2 regions of the Paenibacillus swuensis genome follow, and region 1 is predicted to be linked to the other one. Evidence: riboswitches for the same ligand, from Rfam matches in the RefSeq annotation. Region 1 holds a riboswitch; the other holds the start of a gene.

Region 1 (5,227 bases):
AAGTTACTTCATGAATAGACACCATCCTCACTCCCCTTGTGTATTACCGGAACACACGTTCTGTATATGTCATACAATACCAAACAAATGTTCTTATTACAAGTGTTTTTTTGAAAAGAACGGATATCATTTTTACCTGATTCTTCGGGATAACCCAGCATTGGGGCTTAAATGCATTAAATACTTGGCAGTTGAGCAGGAGCATGCAACATGATAAGCAATTGCCTATTCTGAGAGGCCACGATAAAGGTTTTCCTAGTGAGGTTGGGGATGCGCGCTCCGGGCTGGTTAATGTGCAAAAGTACACAAATCGCCCCAAGCAACTGTCTCGCGAGTGTTAGTGTGTATATGTACACAATCCTCGTGCGTGCAACTTGTAACGAATCAAGAGGGTTTTGCGTCTTACCGTTTAGGAACGGGGGATGTTTTTTGCGTACAAAAATAGTGATTGGAACGTTGGTAGGCATTATCGTTGTATTGGTTGGGGTGTTGTTCGTGACATGGATGTCGGACAGGAAGGATACTTCTAGAAGATCGATCCTGTATGATTTTGACGAAGCAGACGTAGATCGTTTAAACGAAATGGTCCATAGACATGCGAACCGAAAAGGGGACTATCTCATGCTAATTCCGCCTATTATTGATGGAGGATATTCAATTCATGATGTGCATTCAAACGGCAGGGTCATTACTTGGACAATCGACAACAGCAGAGATGGCATGAGCTCGGAGCGTGACAGGGGGAAACAAACATTCAACTGCCTCGGTATAAGCTTGCATACAGACAAGGAATTTTATAAGTACACGCTTGATGAATGCTATGATGGGTATGAAGGGTCTTTTACGGTTTTTTCAATCCGCAAGGATGAAGTGCTTAGGCGAAGTGTAAATAAATTGGGATTTAATAGGTTTTTCGATTAAAAAAGTTTATAAGATCTTCCCAAAACTGAAAGGAGCAAATCCATGTCTAATGTACTCAGACAACAATACGAATATCTCAGGTTAACCCGAGAAGTGCTGTTCGCGTTTCTGGAGGAGATTCCCCTAGAGAAACTGCAATATTCGGAGCCGGGTTCCGGCAGAGACAGCATCATTACACTCCACGTTCACGTGGCCGATTGTTACCGGAACTGGCTGGAGCGGTTCGGGCTTAAGCGTACAGTTGTATATGCAACGGATGAGGAAATTCAACAATATGATGTAAACCAGGTACGGGCTTGTTTTAAAGCTGTGGACGAGCTTGTTCTAAAGTTCATCGAAGAATTCGAGGACCGCTGGCAAGAAACGATCGAGAACCAAGTCAGATGGCAAAAAGAACCCTTCCGCACAACCCCGCTATGGCTGTTAACCCACACCGAGACTCATGAATTTCACCATAAGGGACAGATTGCATCCATGGCTCGGCAATTGGGCTATATTCCTCCGGACACTGATTTGGCGAGTCTAAATTTATAACCTTATTTGATTACATCTACACGTTCAAAAGGTACCGGGCCGCCTCCGTAATACGGTCGTACGTGCTTTTGCGAATATACTCCTTCTGGTCTAACTGCTGCTCATGTTCGCTGGCGGTGTAGTAGGCGTGGCATGCCCGGCGCGTAGTCGCGGTGCGATTGGTGGTGCCCCCGTGCCACACATGCGCGTTGAAAATCGCCACGCTGCCGGCAGGCGCCAGAATCAGCTGCTGATCCGGATGTTCACCTTGCGGATCGCTCATGTAGTCACCGGGCGAGCCTGCTTGGTGTTGTGTGCCGGGAACGACCCGGGTGGCGCCGTTATCGGCTGTGAATTCATCGATGAGCCAGATGGAATTGACCACATGGAAAGGCTCGCCCTGCGTCCTCGCACCCCAGTCCGCATGCAACGCTTGATGACCCTGACCTGGAACAGCATCCCGCGCATTCAGGGAAGATAGATTAAATTCTCTTTTCAGAATATGATAAACCCCCGCCAACACCTTCGGGTGGGTATACATCCGGTCGAATACCTCTCCCTTGTTTACCAAGTCGGCTAATCTCCGTGTACCGGTTTCCTGATGAACCTCCATCCCCGCCGACTGGCCTTCTCTGCGCATTAACGTTTCATAAGATTCGCGCACCTGATGAATCCAATCAGACTCCATAATACCCGTGAGCAACAGGAATCCTTGCTCGTCCAGTTGCTTCTTTTCCTGCTCCGTTAACGTGTGGTCCGTAACGTCTAATGATGTCAGCGCCTCTTCAATATTGCGAATGCCGTTAATCATAGTCATGCTTGACACGCTCCTTCTATTTGAGTGGATTCCTGATCTAATCTCATCATATAATGGGAAGGAGGCGCAGACCATTTCGATTGTTGCGCATCTTCCTATGGATTATTGCGATTTATATAAAGTAAGGTGGACCCTCCGATGGACTTATCCGTGATTGAAGAGCGCTCCAAACCCAAGGTCATCTATGCAGGTGTCATCCAGCGGCAGCCGGGCGATCCTTTCATATTTCCGTTGCATCGCCATGAGGATCATTCAGAGCTGCTTCTGATCCTGGAGGGCCGGCTTACGTTTAAATTGAACAATCTGGAGTATACGGTTGGTCCCCGGACGGTCATTTGTTATCCGGAAGGGGCTTGGCATGAAGAAGCTTCACGCGGGGAAGAAGGCTTCCATATGATGTATCTGGGCTTTTCCGGCTTGCAGCTGCAAGGATTGCCGCCGAATCATCTGGCTGACACCCAGACGTCCCCGGTCATTCCTCTGGCTGGTTTGGAGGGGCGGGTAAGGCATTATTTTGACCAAATATGGGAAGAACAGAACAGAATGATGCCTGAAGCACAGTGGATTTCGAATCAGTGGATGGGTACGCTTATCGGGACACTCTGCCGGCGGATGCATCACGATAACGCCAAGCATCAAGCACAAACACAAGATCATAAGCAGACGACAGATCCGGTAGCTTCAGCGAAACGTTACATACAAGAGCAATATCACGAACCGCTGACGCTGAAAGACCTTGCGAGAAGGACTTTTCTAAGCCCGCATCATCTGTGCCACCGATTTAAGGAAGAGACCGGAATCAGCCCTATTCAATATTTGATCCGTTATCGAATGGATGTGGCGAAGCAATACCTCACCCACACGGACTATCGAATGGACCGAATCGCGGATCTGGTCGGCTACCAAAGTGACACCTATTTTCAAAGCGCGTTCAAGAAGTGGACCGGTTTCACACCGGGCGAATACCGCAAATTACAATCGGAAACAGGGCTATAGCAGGATTGACATACTATTCCATTCGTTCTAATATAAACATACGCTTAATCTCTGGTCCGATGGATCATGAAGAGCGGGGGAACCATTACGTGGGGCGAATCATTCATGACCTGAATGTAGGGTACCATCTTACCCGAGTCCGTCAGCTAACCTCGTCAGCAGTAGATGGGTCTGATTAATGTTTAGTTGAACTCCGAGACCCTTGTTTTAAGGGTCTTTTTGCGTTTGAAACGACCCGTACGCGTGAACATAGATCGAATCCAGAACAGAAGGAGGCTTGCCTTATGGCTGAGGTGAAAAGGATAACAAATTTCGACAATTACACGATGATTCCCGAACCGGACAAGGAACAGCTCCGAAAGATTCAAGATAAGTTTAGTTACAGGTTAAACGACTACTATGTAAATCTGATTCAGTGGGAAGACCCGAAGGACCCGATCCGCAAGCTGTTAGTTACGCCTAGCGAGATCCTGTCCGAATACGGGATGATGGATGCGAAGGGATACAGCCTGGAACAGGCGCCGGGCTGCATGGTGATTTATCGAACCACGGCATTATTGAGTATCACAGAGGATTGCGGAGCAGAGACGTTACCTGGATTGAAATATATCGCAGCGAATACGGAAATCAACAGCGTCATTATTACGGGCGCGGACAGCTTCAGACCTGCCACGGAACGGTTGCACCAGCTGCTTAGCCGTCTGCGCGACATGAAGCATGTGCATGTGATTCGTCTGCGCACGAAGATGACGTCGTTCAATCCGAAGCGAATTTCGGAGGATATGGAGCTTCTGTACACGCTTCATGATTTCTCCACGCCGGAGCAACGAATTTACATCTCCAATCATGTAAATCACCCGCGGGAGCTTACAACGGACGCGATCCGGGCTTTCCGGGCGCTACATGACGCGGGGGTTATTCTCAACAACCAAACTCCGATTCTTAAGGGTGTCAATGATGATCCCGTTGTACTGGCAGAATTATTAGATAAGCTGTCCGGCGCGGGAGTAACCCCTTACGACTTCTTCGTCAACCGGCAGGTCAAGGGAAATCACGAGTTTGTACTTCCGCTGGAGGAAGTGTATCAGATCGTGGAAGAGGCCAAGTATCGGACTGTAGGTTCCGGCAAAGGGGTACGTCTTTCCATTAATCATCGATCCGGCAAAATGGAGATTATGGCGATTAATCAAGGGAAAGCATACTTGAAGTATTATCGGTCCCGGAATGACCAAGAGGGCATCCTCATTCTCGATTGCCCTCCGGGCGCCACGGAGCTGGATGAGCTTCAAAATGACGAGTTGGCTCGGCGGAAGCTTCAGCGCAATGCGGCAACAGAACCGCTCGCATCTGAAAATTCCGATTCAGAGACATCCTCTGAGATTGGGGTTCTCTAGAATTTCACGATTGCACGATCCCATGGGGATCATAAAGCAGCACATAGGTGTTGAAAGCACCGTTAATACATGGAAACGTCCGGACCCGCTTAAAGCCGAAATGTTCATAGAGTGAAGCGTTAAACTCCGTTTCGGTCTGCAGCACACAGAACGTTCCGCTTTCCCGGGCTTCTTGCAGAGCCGAATGAATTAATGGACTGATTTTCCCTTGTCCTTGATAGCGCGGATGAACAGCTACCGCGTCGAGGACCAGAAAATTGCGATGATGTTTATAGTAAGGATCGAGAGCTGAGGATAATTCCTTCAGCTCTTTTGCTTTCATATGAAACTGAATCGGGGAAACCTGCAGAAATACACGCGGTAAGCGAACAAGCAACTTGAGCGCAAGCAGGGGGAGCGAGTTCCGGGCGCGGATGGTCCCTGCTTTGCGTACACAAATAATACCTTCCACTTCATCCGAAGACACGTAAACGGTACCGACCGCATGGAGCATCTGGATCATGATCGGAAAGACCATGCTTAACACTTTGCGGCGCTTAACGGGCTCCGGAAATAAGTGAACAAACATCGGCGAATCCTTGAAAGC
Region 2 (5,227 bases), 1.5 Mb from region 1:
ATGAAATACGTTGTCGATGAGCTTTTGTTGGGAGATCTCTCCCCTGCTGAGAAAATCAGAAAATTGGCGATCGTTATGGCGGGGGCCTTCGTGCTGTTCGTCATCATTCGCGCCCCGATCGAATATTTGCGGCAGTATTACGCACAGCTGACAACCAGCCGAATCCTATATGATCTGCGCAGCAAGCTGTATGACCATATTCAGAAATTGTCACTGCGATACTATCATAACCGTAAAGTCGGCGAGATTATTTCGAGAATGATTAATGATGCTGAACAGACGAAGAGCATTGTAGAAACGGGTATGATGAATGTTTGGCTGGACTTATTTACGTTAACGTTCGCGATCGCATTTATGTTTACGCTCGATGTTGACCTGACATTGGTATCCATCGCGGTGTTCCCCTTCTACGGTTTGGCTGTGAAGAAGCTTTATAAACAACTGAGGTTTCTGTCGCGTTCCCGGTCGCAAGCGCTTGCGGAGATGCAAGGTTATCTGTATGAACGGGTAAATGGAATACCTGTGATCAAGAGTTTTACGCTAGAAGAGCATGAAAAGAACCATTTTAACCGCAAGAACGGACAGTTTCTGGACCGAGCGGTTGCGCTGACCCGTTGGAATGCGATGACGAACGCGATCATTAACACCTTAACGGATATAGCCCCGTTGCTAGTTATAAGCTACGGTGGTTACCAGGTCATTCAAGGAAATTTAACCGTGGGTTCTTTTGTCGCCTTCTTTGCTTTCCTGGATCGGCTGTATTCACCGCTTCGCCGGCTGGTAAATGCCTCAACCGAGTTAACGCAAGCCTCTGCTTCCCTGGACCGAGTGATGGAATTGCTGCATGAGCCTTATGATATCACGGATGTTAAAGGCGCCTTGGCGTTGCCGCGGGTGAAAGGCGGCATTACGTTCGAACAGGTGAAATTCCGCTACGATTCCAGTGAGGATTGGGTGCTTCGGGGAATCAATCTGCGAATTGAGCCAGGGCAGACGATCGCCTTTGTAGGGATGAGCGGCGGCGGAAAATCTTCGCTTATATCCTTGCTTCCGCGTTTCTATGATATCCAGGAGGGAACGATTTCCATCGATGGTCACGATATTCGATCCGTCACGATTCATAGTCTTCGAAACCAAATCGGAATGGTGTTGCAGGATAATCTGTTGTTTAGCGGTTCTGTGCGCGAGAACATTCTCTTTGGCCGGCCGGGCGCCTCGGAGGAGGAAATTTACGCGGCGGCCGAAGCGGCCAATGCTCATGACTTCATTCTTAGCTTACCGCAGGGGTACAATACGGAAATCGGCGAGAAAGGCGTTAAGCTTTCCGGCGGACAGAAGCAACGGATCGCGATAGCGCGGGTCTTTCTGAAAGATCCGCGGATTCTTGTGCTTGATGAAGCGACATCCGCCTTGGATCTGGAATCCGAACATTTGATCCAAGCTTCGCTTGAGTCTCTTGCGCGTGACCGAACCACGTTGATCGTAGCTCATCGCTTGTCCACCATTACGCATGCGGATCAGATTGTACTGGTGGAACATGGTGAAATTACGGAACAAGGAACGCATGAGGAGCTGATGCGTAAAGACGGAGCGTATGCCAGGCTGTTTAATGTACAGATCTTAAACGATTAAGTGTGAAATAAAGCTCCCTGTCCCGATTGTTCGGGACAGGGAGCTTTATTTCAGTGTGAGACTTAATAAGGTACGCCTACAAGAATTAAACGTAAAGATACATGATCATTGGGGTTCAACTGTACGAACAAGGAGTTGCCGGAGATGAGTCTGCCGTTCACGCGCAGTTCATAAGCAACGCTGCTTCCGATAGGGACCCCGGATACGGACCGGATGCGGCCGCCTACGCCGAATTGTACCTGGCCGGTATTTTGCAGGGCTTGGTACAAAGTCAACCCGGGATAATACCGAATGCGGTAACTATTCCGAATATAAGGATAGGCCTGACCGCCGTCGATGACGACAGTTACAAAGGGGTTCTGCCCCGGGAACGGCGGTGGAGGAAACGGACCGGGTCCTGGACCCGGACCCGGAAACGGCGGTGGAGGGAAAGGCCCTGGACCCGGACCTGGCCCTGGACCTGGGAATCCGCCGCCTCCCGGAAACCAGCCTAAGCCAGGTATATATATACCTCCGCCAATAATGCCGCCGCCGATGCCGGTTGTGCCGAATTGAGTTTCTTGCGTCGGAACTATTCCGCGTTCTTGCGAGAATTCAGAATCGTAATTTACCATTGTGCATAACTCCTTTACCGGTAGTCAGTCATGGTATACGATATGCGGGCTATAGCGGATGGGTGTTTGTACCTGTTCGCATTACCATTATTTAACCAATGAAACGCTTCCGAAGTCATGTTAAGCTGTTTCTTGTCCGAGAACACAACATAAAGGCCGAAGCTCTTAATGAAGCACGGGGAACCCATGTATTTGGATTTGGGGTGAAGCCGATCTTTCCGCGGCGGGGCATTCTCTTTTCGTCCTAACCCGACAGCTAACCTCGCAGGCCAATTCGAAGGGAGAAGGATTTTATGAAGTCTATGGACTTTAAGAAACTGGCTTTAACAGGTATTATTGCTTTAACTCCAATTTTGGGAGCAGGCGCAGCGATGGCTGCAAACGCGAATTATACGGTGGCAACACAAGATACAATGTATCTGATCGCTAAACGGAACGGTGTCAGCTTAACCGCGTTAATTCAAGCGAATCCGCAAGTGACGAATCCGGACATTATTTGGCCGGGGATGAAGCTTAACATACCGCAAACAGGACAATCTGTTACACAACCGAACACGAACATTCAACAACCGTCTGCCAACAAAGGGTCTTTGGAACAGCAAGTCGTTACGCTTGTGAACCAAGAGCGTGCTAAAGCGGGTTTAAGTCCTTTAGTTTCAGACGCGCCATTGGCGAAAATGGCTTATGACAAAGCCGTTGACATGGAAAACAATCGTTATTTCGATCATAATTCTCCGACGTACGGATCTCCGTTTGATATGATGAAAACTTACGGAATTCAGTACAACACGGCCGGCGAAAATATTGCAACAGGTCAAACTAGCGCACAACAAGTGATGACGGATTGGATGAACAGCCCGGGACACCGCGCGAACATCTTAAACAGCGGCTTCACGAAGATCGGTGTAGGCTATTATCAAGGTGAGTGGGTACAGGAATTTATCGGATAATTTCATAATATGATCATGAAAGACCGTCCTTGGCGGTCTTTTTTCTTTAGATGCAGCGCTAAATTGTTTCATTTGTGATTTATGTGGTTAATACTTTTAGATGGTCGAGGACCAAATCCATTTAAAGGGTGTGTTCAATATGGTAAACACAATTCATTTGCACCGTTCCGGAGAGCACGTTCTGGAAGCGGGCACCTATATCAGCGAGAACGGCGTGAAAAGTCAATTTTCAACGGGAGCTACGTTCCCGGCATGTCCTGCGGATGACACGCCAACCACCTGGAGACACAGTGAGCACGAGCATCGTACGGGAGACCGCGTGACGGAGACCGGCGAATATATATGTTCCGCAGGAGAGACAAGATCATTCGAGAAGGGTGCCTACTTCCCGGTTTGTCCCGTTAGCGGTGAAGGTACGCTATGGAAGCATGTGTAACATCTAATTAAACGGAGAGTGCCCTGGGGGCGCTCTTTTTTTGCATTCCGTCTGTTTTGCATGTAGAATAGGTGGGTTAGTCCATACTATAGATATAATGGAAAGGGGATCATCAATGGTGACGTTAGGGGCAAGAGTATTCAAAACGGGAGTCGCTGTCGCTCTCGCCCTGTATGCCAGCACTTTGCTAGGCTTGAATCCTCCAATCATAGCAGCCGTTGCTGCCTTATTCGCCATGCAGCCGTCCATATACCGGTCTTGGCGCTATTTCCTTGAACAGCTTCAAACGAATACCATAGGCGCTACGTTGGCTTTAATCGCCGGTTATTTCTTTCAGAACAATCCGATTGCGATCGGAGCAACATGTATTTTGGTCATCGTCGTTTGCAGGCAGCTTAAGATGGAAGATTCAATTGGATTAACGTTGGTTACGGTTATTGCAGTCATGGAGGCGCCGGGACATTGGACATTTGCGCTCAACCGATTTACGCTGACGATTATCGGTATCGTTTCTTCATTCTTAATCAATATACTGTTTCTGCCGCCCAAACCGCAGGGACAATTTTTCGCAACAGTACAGCAAGTGTTTATCGACTTATCATTATTGCTGCGTACGCTCATTTCCAATGAAATCAAGGAAAGCGTGTTCCAGGAAGAGAAAGATAAGCTGGAAGGAGCTATACGTTCCCTGGACGGAAAATATAAGCTGTTTGAGGAAGAAGAAAAGAAGCTCAAGCAACGCAAGTACAGTGATGTCCGATTGCTGGTGGTTTACAAGCAGATGTTGAACACGTTGCATAAAGGATACGAAATTCTGGAAGCGGCGGAGCAACACTATTTCCAGGCTTCAAGAGAGATTGAAACCGATGCGGATTTCGATCAGATTCTCGAGAAAGTCAATAAATACCACGAGCACGTTCTGCTTAAATTTGATGGCAAAATAAAACCGGACCACGCCGACCAATATACGATGGATGCTGATAATGAAGATTTTCTTCGTAAAATTATGGATGCCTACGCGGATCGCAAAGACGGCCGGTTAAGACTGGCGATCGTAGCCTCGGCTATATATGATTACGGCTTTCAGGTGAGCCGTTTGGAGAAGCTGGTGGATCATCATGTGCGGGATAAGGCTTAGGGATCAGGGGTAGGAAGAAATCAGTAGGATTATAGCATCGGTTTCATGATGAACATGATATAATATACGCTATGAGCCTCCGAGTCGGGACAAGGGTAGGGATTGTCTTCCTCTTTAATCACGCATCGGGGAGAAAATAACGGGGTGGTCAACCTTGACAGTACAAATTATTACGGACAGCGCTGCTGATTTGCCGCGGTCCCTGATTGAACAATACGGCATTGAGGTCGTTCCTTTAAGCGTTTCCGATGCTGCGGGCATTTATTCCGACGGAGGAACGTTGTTGCCTAAGCAATTATTCGATCGTATGCGAGAAGGACATGTTTATAAAACAGCTCAAGTTTCCATCGAACAGTTCCATAAGGCTTTTAGCGCCATAGCGGTTAAAGGGCTACCTGCCGTGTATGTGGCCTTTTCCTCGGGATTATCCGGCACATATCAAACCTCGTTGCTTGTA

The links. Region 1 has a riboswitch for cyclic di-AMP ahead of SY83_RS03435 (hypothetical protein). Riboswitches for the same ligand answer to the same signal wherever they lie in the genome.
Region 2: another riboswitch for cyclic di-AMP. It lies ahead of SY83_RS19670 (CAP domain-containing protein); the one in region 1 lies ahead of SY83_RS03435 (hypothetical protein).

The regions. Positions count from the first base shown of each region.
Region 1 covers NZ_CP011388.1:803,210-808,436, reverse strand. The annotation lists partial or broken gene SY83_RS23745 (transposase) at 1-25, opposite strand, end outside; gene SY83_RS03455 (DUF4362 domain-containing protein) at 430-921, shown strand; gene SY83_RS03450 (DinB family protein) at 964-1,455, shown strand; gene SY83_RS03445 (phytanoyl-CoA dioxygenase family protein) at 1,472-2,251, opposite strand; gene SY83_RS03440 (helix-turn-helix transcriptional regulator) at 2,390-3,247, shown strand; cyclic di-AMP (ydaO/yuaA leader) riboswitch at 3,279-3,423, shown strand; gene SY83_RS03435 (hypothetical protein) at 3,532-4,641, shown strand; gene SY83_RS03430 (GNAT family N-acetyltransferase) at 4,646-5,227, opposite strand, start outside.
Region 2 covers NZ_CP011388.1:4,357,449-4,362,675, reverse strand. The annotation lists gene SY83_RS19680 (ABC transporter ATP-binding protein) at 1-1,632, shown strand, start outside; gene SY83_RS23390 (hypothetical protein) at 1,695-2,246, opposite strand; cyclic di-AMP (ydaO/yuaA leader) riboswitch at 2,391-2,532, shown strand; gene SY83_RS19670 (CAP domain-containing protein) at 2,549-3,196, shown strand; gene SY83_RS19665 (hypothetical protein) at 3,336-3,632, shown strand; gene SY83_RS19660 (FUSC family protein) at 3,751-4,770, shown strand; gene SY83_RS19655 (DegV family protein) at 4,925-5,227, shown strand, end outside.